One region of the Streptococcus sp. FSL R7-0248 genome, then DNA from elsewhere that is predicted to be linked to it. Evidence: predicted binding sites of a transcription regulator. Region 1 holds the regulator's gene; each other region holds the start of a gene.
The links. The regulator Rex, encoded in region 1, represses fermentation and respiration genes when NADH is low (regulators of the CRP and FNR family bind a similar motif). The targets are predictions, from matches to a motif close to TTGTGAANTANTTCACAA.

Region 1 (3,282 bases):
TTACAACTGCTATTGAACACCACTCTGTCCTTCATACCATGGCCTACTTGGAAGAGCGTTTTGGTTTTGAAGTAACCTATATTCAACCAGAAAATCAAGTCATTACTGCCCAACAAATCGCTGATGCCTTACGTGACGATACCATTCTGGTTTCTGTTATGTATGCCAATAATGAGACTGGCCAATTGCTTCCTGTTAAGGAAATTGGTGACTTGCTTGCCAATCACCAAGCTACCTTCCACGTCGATGCCGTTCAGGTAGCAGGAAAGCTTCCTATTCACCCAGAGGAACTTGGAGCCGATTTTCTCTCTATTAGTGCCCATAAATTCCACGGACCTAAAGGTGTCGGCTTGCTCTATCATAACGATTTGCATTTTGACAACCTACTCCACGGTGGTGAGCAAGAAGAAAAACGCCGTGCCAGTACTGAAAATCTGGTCGGGATTGCAGGTATGACCGCTGCTTACAAGCATGCTAGTGACCACTACCAAGACAATTACCAACATGTTGAAAAGATTCGTCAGGCCTTTCTAGATTCCCTTACCATTCCTTATGAAATCAATGGTGGAGGACCTAGCCTACCTCACGTCATCAACATCAGTTTTCCTGATAAGGAAAACGGCCCTCTCTTAACCTTGTTAGACCTAGCAGGCTTTGCTGTCTCAACAGGTTCTGCTTGTACTGCTGGAACTGTTGATCCAAGTCATGTCATCCAGGCCCTCTATGGCAAGGATTCTGACAAGCTAAAAACAGCCATTCGCATTAGTTTATCAGAGGAAAATACCGCTGAAGAACTCCAGGCCCTAGCAGAAAAACTTAATCAAATCATAGGAGACTAACATGGCATTTGAAAAAAGCATTCATTTGACTGACTGTAAGTACCGTTACACCATCAGTCCTAATGTCAAAAAATTCACTCTACGTGATACGACTTTTGTGCAAAATAAAATCGGAAACTACGAGTTGCACCGCCTTCTCGAAAAAGTGCCTAACTCAGGCGAAGGTTTCCCACTCAAAATCACTATTAACAAAGACTTGACAGGCTTCAAATTGTCTATCACAGACAAATCTGGCCTTCGTAACGTTAATATCTTTAAAAATGAAGATCACCACATCTTGCAAGAAAAATTCTACTTCTTGATGCAGAGTTTGGTTGATCGTAACGTTTTCGAGCAAGAAGAAGTCTAAATTTTTTCTTACTACATATAAATAGCCTATCCATGTGATAGGTTTTTTATATCGCCTCATCTACACTATTTTGTTGCAATCTTCACAAACTTTTCTTAAAATATAAGAGAATCATACTAATTGAAGAAAGGAAAGCGATCAATGACATTTGAGAAAAACATCCCAAACGCCACTGCCAAACGTCTCTCTCTCTACTATCGTATTTTCAAGCGATTCCATCGTGAAAATATCGACAAAGCAAGCTCTAAACAAATTGCTGAAGCTATTGGGATTGACCCTGCCACTGTTCGTCGAGACTTCTCCTACTTTGGTGAGCTAGGTCGTCGTGGCTTTGGTTATGACGTGAACAAACTGATGACATTTTTCGCTGAACTCCTTAATGACAATGCGACTACCAAGGTACTCCTTGTAGGTGTTGGGAATGTCGGGCGTGCCCTCCTCCACTACCGTTTTCAAGAGCGTAATCGCATGCAGCTAGTCATGGCTTTTGATACAGACGATAACGAACTGGTTGGAACTCAAACTGAGGACAATATTCCTATCTATGGGATTTCCCAAATCAAGGACAAGGTTGCCCAAGAAGATATTAAAACAGCCATCCTGACAGTGCCGTCAGTCAAGGCCCAGGAGGTGGCTGATCTTTTGGTTGACGCTGGAATTGAAGGCATTCTCTGCTTCTCTCCGGTCAACCTCAATCTTCCACGCCACGTGGTGGTCCAATACGTAGACCTGACTAGCGAACTACAAACCCTACTCTATTTCATGAAAGAAGAAGAAAAATCAAGGAGAAACAATGACTAAACCAATTATCGGAATCACTGCCAATGTAAGGCCTAATCCAGCCCATGAAGACATCAAATGGTCCTATGCCCCATCTGGCTTTGTAGAAGGAGTTCAAAGAGCCGGTGGCCTAGCAATCCTACTACCAGTATCCGATCCTTCGGAAGCCAAGACCTACATCTCCATGATTGATAAGCTTATCCTGATCGGTGGGCAAAACGTTGACCCTAAATTCTACAACGAAGAGAACCATGCCAGTGAAGATGACTTCTTTCTCGAACGGGATATCTTTGAAATGGCACTCATCGAGGAAGCCACTAAGCAGAAGAAACCCATCTTTTCAATCTGTCGCGGTACCCAACTCATGAACGTCGCACTAGGTGGTAGCCTCCATCAAGATATTGAAAATCACTGGCAGGACAAGCCTTCTGATTACCTCTACCATGAGATGATTGTTGATGAGAACAGTAAGTTAGCAGAAATCTACGGACGTGGAACCTCTATCAACTCCTTCCACCATCAAAGTATCAAACACTTGGCCTCTGACCTTCGTGTCATTGCGCGTGATCCTGAGGACAACACAGTCGAAGCTGTTGAGTCAAATAGTCCAGACCTTCGCTTTCTTGGTGTACAGTGGCACCCAGAGCTTCTCCTAGACAAACGTGAAGAAGACCTCAAACTCTTTGAATACGTCGTTAACGAACTTTAAAAGCAACTGAGACTGCACTCAGTTGCTTTTCTCTTGTCTTTATCACATTGGTTCAACCTAAAGATCAAAATCTTCCCTCTCCTCGCGAAAGGAATAATAGGTTGATTTTCCAACAATCAGATGATCAAGCAAACAAATCCCTAAGTCGTCACAGGACCGCTTAATCTTTTGAGTAAAATCAATATCATTACGACTAGGATAGGCTTCCCCCGAAGGATGATTGTGAACCACAATCAAGGAAGTTGCCATCAGATGACAGGCATAATGTAAAATCTCACGTGGCTCAGCAATCGAACGACGGACCCCACCAATAAAGACCGTCTTTTGCTGAATAATACGGTTCTGCGTATCCAAATAGATAGCCACCAGATGCTCCTGAGGCTTGTCCCCAATATCCAACATCATACGACGAGCCACCTGCTGACTGGACATAATCTGCTCAGAACGAGACAACTCAGCCTTCTCAATCCGCTTAGCCAACTCCACCATAGCCTTGAGCTCAATAGACTTCACACGCCCAATACCAGGAATCTCCTGAAGCTCATTCAAGGACAAACGAGACAAATCCGCCAAACTCGTCATCCCTTTTAAAATACGGTTAGCCA
Region 2 (3,282 bases), 480 kb from region 1:
ATTATCCAGAATATGCTTCTTTCATCTGTGGGAGTCAGGTACAATTAGATATTTCAAAAACGTCCTATTTAAGAGTCTTAAATGCTTTTAACCAAATAGAGGGACCCAAGGCAGTATTATTGGCAAACTCTGAATTTTGGGGTTCCGATTGGGATTTAGCGCTTTCCCGTGATGTTTTCTGGGAGAATTCCATGCATGGTGTGTTTGAGGAAAATGCAGGAGTATTTCCTAAGGTATTTAAGAATGAAGATGACTATTTTTCTTACTTGTCTGAGACAGCCATTTTTACTGCTAAGCGTGGTGACGAAACTTACTATTTTGAACCAATACGCGCTAAAGACTATCTGAGTACGCCATCTATCAAAGCACACTCTATTCGTGGCGAAGTAGTCACTATTGAACCAAGTGAGGAAGATTTTAAGACTCACCGTTCTTATCAATTCCAAGATTTAACGACGCGAGGGACTATTGAGTTTCGCAGTGTTTGTACCCAACCTTTCTCATCAACCTTTGCGCCGGCAGCCTTTCACCTTGGTCTTTTAGTCAATTTGGTAAATCTAGAAAATATTTTGAATGACTCACCTTTTTTTGAAGCGTTTGACTATGATTACCCTAGAATTCGTCGTTTATTTTCTAAAAAAGATATTTCTGCTACAGACCTCAAAATGATTTTACCTTTGACAGAATCGTTATTGTCTTGTGCTGAGGATGGCTTAAAATCGCGTGGTTTTGGAGAAGAAGTTTACTTAGCTCCCCTTAGAGAGAAATTAGATAGGCTGAATAAGAGTTTAGATTAACCTTTGACAAGAGATATGATAGATAGTTTTTGCTAAAAAATTTAAAAAAAGTCGAAAAAGTATTGACGTCAGCAAACAATAAATGGTATTATATAATAGTTGTTTCGAAAGAGACAAGAGAAAGTTACTAAAAAACTTTCAAAAAAGTATTGACACGAGTTGTCAATCCTGATATAATAACTAATGTTGTTAGCGGAAATGGCGGAATTGGCAGACGCGCAGGACTAAGGATCCTGTGACCGCTTTAGGTCGTGAGGGTTCAAGTCCCTCTTTCCGCAGAGTAACCAGTCACATGACTGGTTTTTTTTGTATTAAAAAATCAAAACGCTTACAAATTGTAGAAAAGCTAGTTTTTTGAGTTCAATTGTGATAGAATAAACTTGTAAACGGGTTCAAACCCAAAAAAATATAGGAGGCCTTTATAATGGCAATCGTTTCAGCAGAAAAATTTGTCCAAGCAGCTCGTGATAATGGTTACGCAGTTGGTGGATTTAACACAAACAACCTTGAGTGGACTCAAGCTATCTTGCGTGCAGCAGAAGCTAAACAAGCTCCAGTACTTATCCAAACTTCTATGGGTGCAGCTAAGTACATGGGTGGTTACAAATTGTGTAAAGTCCTTATCGAAGAATTGGTTGAATCAATGGGTATCACTGTACCAGTTGCTATTCACCTTGACCACGGTCACTACAATGACGCTTTGGAATGTATCCGTGTAGGTTACACTTCAGTTATGTTTGACGGTTCACACCTTCCAGTTGAAGAAAACCTTGAAAAAGCAGCTAAAGTTGTTGAATTTGCACACGCTAACGGTGTATCAGTTGAAGCTGAAGTTGGTACAATCGGTGGTGAAGAAGATGGTATCATCGGTGATGGTGAATTGGCACCAATCGAAGATGCTAAAGCTATGGTTGCAACTGGTATCGACTTCCTTGCAGCAGGTATCGGTAACATCCACGGTCCTTACCCAGAAAACTGGAGCGGACTTCACCTTGACCACTTGCAAAAATTGACAGAAGCTGTTCCTAACTTCCCAATCGTATTGCACGGTGGATCAGGTATTCCTGATGATCAAATCCAAGAAGCTATCAAACTTGGTGTTGCTAAAGTTAACGTTAACACTGAATGTCAAATCGCATTTGCTAACGCAACACGTAAATTTGTTGCTGAATACGAAGCAAATGAAGCAGAATACGACAAGAAGAAACTCTTCGACCCACGTAAATTCTTGAAACCAGGTTTCGAAGCTATCACAGAAGCTGTTGAAGAACGTATCGACGTATTCGGTTCAGCAAACAAAGCTTAATTAGACTATATAAGCTTGAAATGAAAGGGTTTGTCCAATATGGACAAGCCTTTTTCTTATGTTTTGCCCCCATTTTTCCCCCGATTTCTAAATTTCAGTTCGTTTTGATTATAGATGTAGCGCAAACAAAGCGCTATTAGGCTATTAAAACAAGGTCCTTTCTGCGTTTTGTTTTTTGTACCCAAATAAATAGTTAGTATCTGCGAATCAATCTGTGATTGAGAGGAAACAAATTTTAAAGATTGGATATCACTTAGGTTGATAGATTCTATTTCCTAACTTTTTAAGATATGCTATAATATGAATATGTTTGATAATTATATTGTACCTGTATTTTTTGGTGGTGGAGCTCTTGCTCTACTAGGTTTAGTATTATTTGGTTGGGCCTTGCCTTCATTTTTGAAGGGTAAGTGGTCTTATTTGATTTCTTTGTTAGGTTTAGGTTTGGTTGTTTTTGCCTATTTTGATGCGGCGATTGTTATCACTTATAAAATCTGGCTTGGATTGCTAGGTGTCATCATGATTGGTTGGGGACTTCCTTTTAACAATCGCAAGGGACGCCGTGCGATGACTATTTTCTGGGCTGTCATGGCAATCGTTGTAGGTATTGCTGCTATTGCATTCACTATTGCTTATGGTGTCATTAACCGCCACTAACATGAAACTGTAAAACATGCTATAATAATGGCATGTTTTATTTTATGACCCTATCATTTATTATCATGCCTGCCTTGGGCTGCTTCTTAATAGGCTTGGCTTTTGCTAAATCAGATCGTTGGGAGTTTTCTTGGATATTATCCTTAATAGGTTTGGTGGCCTTTATTTCTTCTTTTTGGCATATAGCACGTGTAGATTTATGGTTTATGCTAAGTTATAGTGTTGGTCCTTTTTTGATGGGATTTGGTTTCTCCTGGGACCTAAGTAAGAAACGCCGTGGGCAGTTATTATTATTAGGGGTGTTTTTCCTTATCTTTTTTGTGATTCTGTACTATCTTATTGTGCGAATCCTGAATACAGCTGTTGTCTAAAGGAGGGCTGTTGTGATGTTGCTAGATTTAGAAGAGAAGACACGTGTGCTTGTAGAAGATATTGTTGAACGTTCCGCTATTGGGCGAGGAGCTATCTTTGTCTTGGGATTGTCTTCCAGTGAGGTCGCTGGTGGGATAATCGGAAAAGCCT
Region 3 (3,282 bases), 940 kb from region 1:
TTAGCTAAAATGTAACTCTTTAGATGGTTTGATTTTCCAAACAATCTAACTTTCCTCAATTTAGAAAGGGGGAGACATTATGCTTTGGGCTATTATTGTCGGAGGCTTTATAGGTTTTATTGCTGGTGGAATCACTAAAAAGGGAGGTTCCATGGGAATAATTGCCAATATCTTTGCAGGTTTAATTGGTTCATCTGTTGGACAGTCACTCTTCGGTTCTTGGGGACCTAGACTAGCTGGAATGGCCTTAGTTCCGTCAATTTTAGGGGCAGTTATTGTTGTTGCAGTAGTATCATTTTTCTTAGGGAAAAAAGAATAATTTTCAATATTTCGACAGGAAGACTCCAATCAACTAGCAAACTTAGTGCCGATAAATTAAAAAAGTGGTAAACATGGACTAGCTAATGGTTTATCAGCAAATAAAGATAACGTTAGTGAGGGTGTTCAAGCTGTTTATGACTCGACTTCAACACAAAAGCTATAATTTAACTTATCTTTTTATACTCAAAAATTTGAATGTATTGTTTAAGAGCGTTCATATTTAAAAATCTTTATGTCCAAAGGAGGATAATATTATGTCAGTAGAAGAAAAACTCAACCAAGCTAAAGGCGCATTTAAAGAAGGTGTCGGAAAATTAACTGGTGATAAAAAAACAGAAAAAGAAGGTGCTGCGGAAAAAGCAGTCTCAAAAGTGAAAGAAGTTGCCGAAGATGCCAAAGATGCTGTTGAAGGAGCTATCGAAGGTGTGAAAAATATGATTAAAAAGGACGATAAATAATTAAATAGTCAATTGATTTTTCACATAAAAGCTACAAAAGCTACTCTACAAAAAATAGAGTTGTCATATTCTACTCCTAATTACTCACTTATAAGATTACTTTCAAATAACTACAAATCGATATTCTTATAATATTATTCAGTTGAAAAATCAACTTTCTTTAGATTAATTCAAATTCCTTTTTAACTCCATATACATATTCTTTCTAATAGTAAAAGCACTCTAATTTCTATAGTTTTATCCAAGCTATAGACGCTAGAGTGTTTTTTATAACATTTTGAAGAATTATTTAATGATCGGGGAGATTTGTATTTATCTAGTGTCTATAAAAATCAGCAAAGTATAAGTGCTGACGTCATCCCGAATAGGGAATGGTAAACGCTTGCATTACTTGTGAATATTTTCACTACCTAAACATCACATTTTCAGTGAATTACTTGATTTTCATAAGTATTAGTTTTATAATCAAAGTATAGAAAACGCTTTCAAAAACATCTCCGAGTTTTTGTCCTACTTGAAGTGGTTCGGCTAACAGCCGACTTCCATTCTAGAAAGGAGTATTGTTTTGAGTCAATGTGATATTCTCATTATAGGGGCAGGTCCTGGTGGTTATGTTGCTGCTGAAGAAGCTGCCCGTTTAGGTAAAAAGGTAACTGTCATTGAGAAAAACTCCATAGGTGGCACCTGTTTGAACGTTGGCTGTATCCCATCCAAAGCCTATCTTGAACATGCCCATTGGCTATTAGCTGCTAAAGAAGCCTCTCAGTATGGAGTGACAGTTTTAAATGATAATCTTGATTTTCAAAAACTTGTTGCTCGCAAAGATCAAGTCGTAGCAACACTACAGTCTGGTATTCAATCAAGTTTTAAACAATTAGGGATCACCTATATTGAAGGTGAGGCAGCTTATATTTCTGATAAAACCTTCCAAGTTAATGGTGAAAGAGTCTCAGGTAAGTCTGTTATTTTGGCGACGGGGAGTCATCCATTTATTCCTCCTATTCCTGGTATTAACGATGTTGACTACTTGACAACAGATAACTTTTTCAACTTAAAGGAACTTCCTCAACGTTTGCTTATCATTGGTGGAGGTATTATTTCCGTTGAGTTAGCTTTTGCCATGGCTCCACTTGGTGTGGATGTGACAGTGATAGAGGTTGCACCAACAATTTTAGCAACTGAAGATGATGAAGCACGTTCCATTATTAGAGAAAAGATGGAACAACTTGGAATTACCATTCTGGAGGGAGTTAGCATAGATAGGGTTAAAGAAAATGCTGTAATTTTAGCAGATGGGAAGTCCTACTCTTATGATAACTTACTTGTAGCAACAGGGCGTAAGCCAAATATTGAGTTAGCCCAAATGATGGGCTTGGAGCTGACCGAAAAAGGCTTTATTAAGGTAGATAGTTATTACGAGTCATCTCAATCAGGTGTTTATGCGATTGGGGATTTGATTCCTGGATATATGTTAGCTCATGTTGCTAGTAGCGAGGGAATCAAAGCTGTTCGAGCCATTTGTCGTCAGGCTGAGGAACCGGTTGATAATTCAAGTGTTCCACGGTCGCTCTTTACAACACCAGAGATTGCTTCCTTTGGCTTGTCAGAAGAGGAGGCTGTACAACAAGGATATGATATATCAGTTGGTCAACTTCCTTATGTTTATAATGGTCGAGCCATTGCGTCTAATTCAGCAAAAGGTTTTGTTAAAATTGTCTCCGAAAAACGCTATCACCTACTATTAGGTGCCGTTATCGTTGGTCCACATGCAACTGATATTCTACAATCCTTGATTGTCTTGAAAGATGCTGAAGGAACACTTGATCAGCTTGATAAGACAATTTTTGCACATCCAACAATTTCTGAGTTGGTTCAGGAAGTTGCAAGACTGATTTTAAGGTCCTAAGGTCGATGGATAGGTTTAGCACAGCCATTCTCATTTTTCAATCTATATATCTGTCAATAATATTTGTTTTTTATAAAGCTCTCTATAGAAGGAGGAAACAATATGACACATTATCAAGAATTGCCACAAGCCCTAATGAAAGAAAAACATCAGGGACAAACCTTAACCAAGGAAGAAGTTAAGGTTCAAACTGCCCATGATCTTGGTGTGGAAAATGTTTCAAAAGAAGAGGCTAAATCCATGTATAAGACTATGTGGGATATTCGAAATTTTGAAGAAAATGCACGACATTTCTTTTCAATCGGTCAAATTCCAGGATTTGTTCACCTTTACTCAGGTGAGGAAGCTATTGCGACTGGGGTATGTGCTAACCTGACTGATAAAGACTACATTACTAGCACACATCGAGGACATGGACACTGTGTGGCTAAAGGTGGAGACCTTAAAAAAATGATGGCTGAAATCTTTGGTAAGTCTACTGGGCTTGGTAAAGGTAAGGGTGGCTCTATGCATATCGCTGACTTGGATAAAGGAATCCTTGGTGCTAATGGTATGGTAGGCGGAGGCTTTGGTCTTGCGACGGGTGCTGCTATGCGC

Region 2: the regulator Rex is predicted to act here: its motif matches at 1,162-1,179, upstream of NYE32_RS09675 (class II fructose-bisphosphate aldolase).
Region 3: the regulator Rex is predicted to act here: its motif matches at 1,171-1,188, upstream of lpdA (dihydrolipoyl dehydrogenase).

What each region holds. Positions count from the first base shown of each region.
Region 1 is NZ_CP150201.1:1,614,465-1,617,746, forward strand. It holds gene NYE32_RS07225 (cysteine desulfurase family protein) at 1-839, shown strand, start outside; gene NYE32_RS07230 (DUF1831 domain-containing protein) at 841-1,188, shown strand; gene NYE32_RS07235 (redox-sensing transcriptional repressor Rex) at 1,330-1,989, shown strand; gene NYE32_RS07240 (gamma-glutamyl-gamma-aminobutyrate hydrolase family protein) at 1,982-2,677, shown strand; gene radC (DNA repair protein RadC) at 2,735-3,282, opposite strand, start outside.
Region 2 is NZ_CP150201.1:2,092,593-2,095,874, reverse strand. It holds gene NYE32_RS09685 (gamma-glutamylcysteine synthetase) at 1-797, shown strand, start outside; tRNA gene NYE32_RS09680 (tRNA-Leu) at 990-1,075, shown strand; gene NYE32_RS09675 (class II fructose-bisphosphate aldolase) at 1,222-2,103, shown strand; gene NYE32_RS09670 (hypothetical protein) at 2,404-2,760, shown strand; gene NYE32_RS09665 (hypothetical protein) at 2,793-3,131, shown strand; gene NYE32_RS09660 (TIGR01440 family protein) at 3,147-3,282, shown strand, end outside.
Region 3 is NZ_CP150201.1:674,295-677,576, forward strand. It holds gene NYE32_RS03365 (GlsB/YeaQ/YmgE family stress response membrane protein) at 80-319, shown strand; gene NYE32_RS03370 (CsbD family protein) at 576-779, shown strand; gene lpdA (dihydrolipoyl dehydrogenase) at 1,345-2,685, shown strand; gene NYE32_RS03380 (thiamine pyrophosphate-dependent dehydrogenase E1 component subunit alpha) at 2,788-3,282, shown strand, end outside.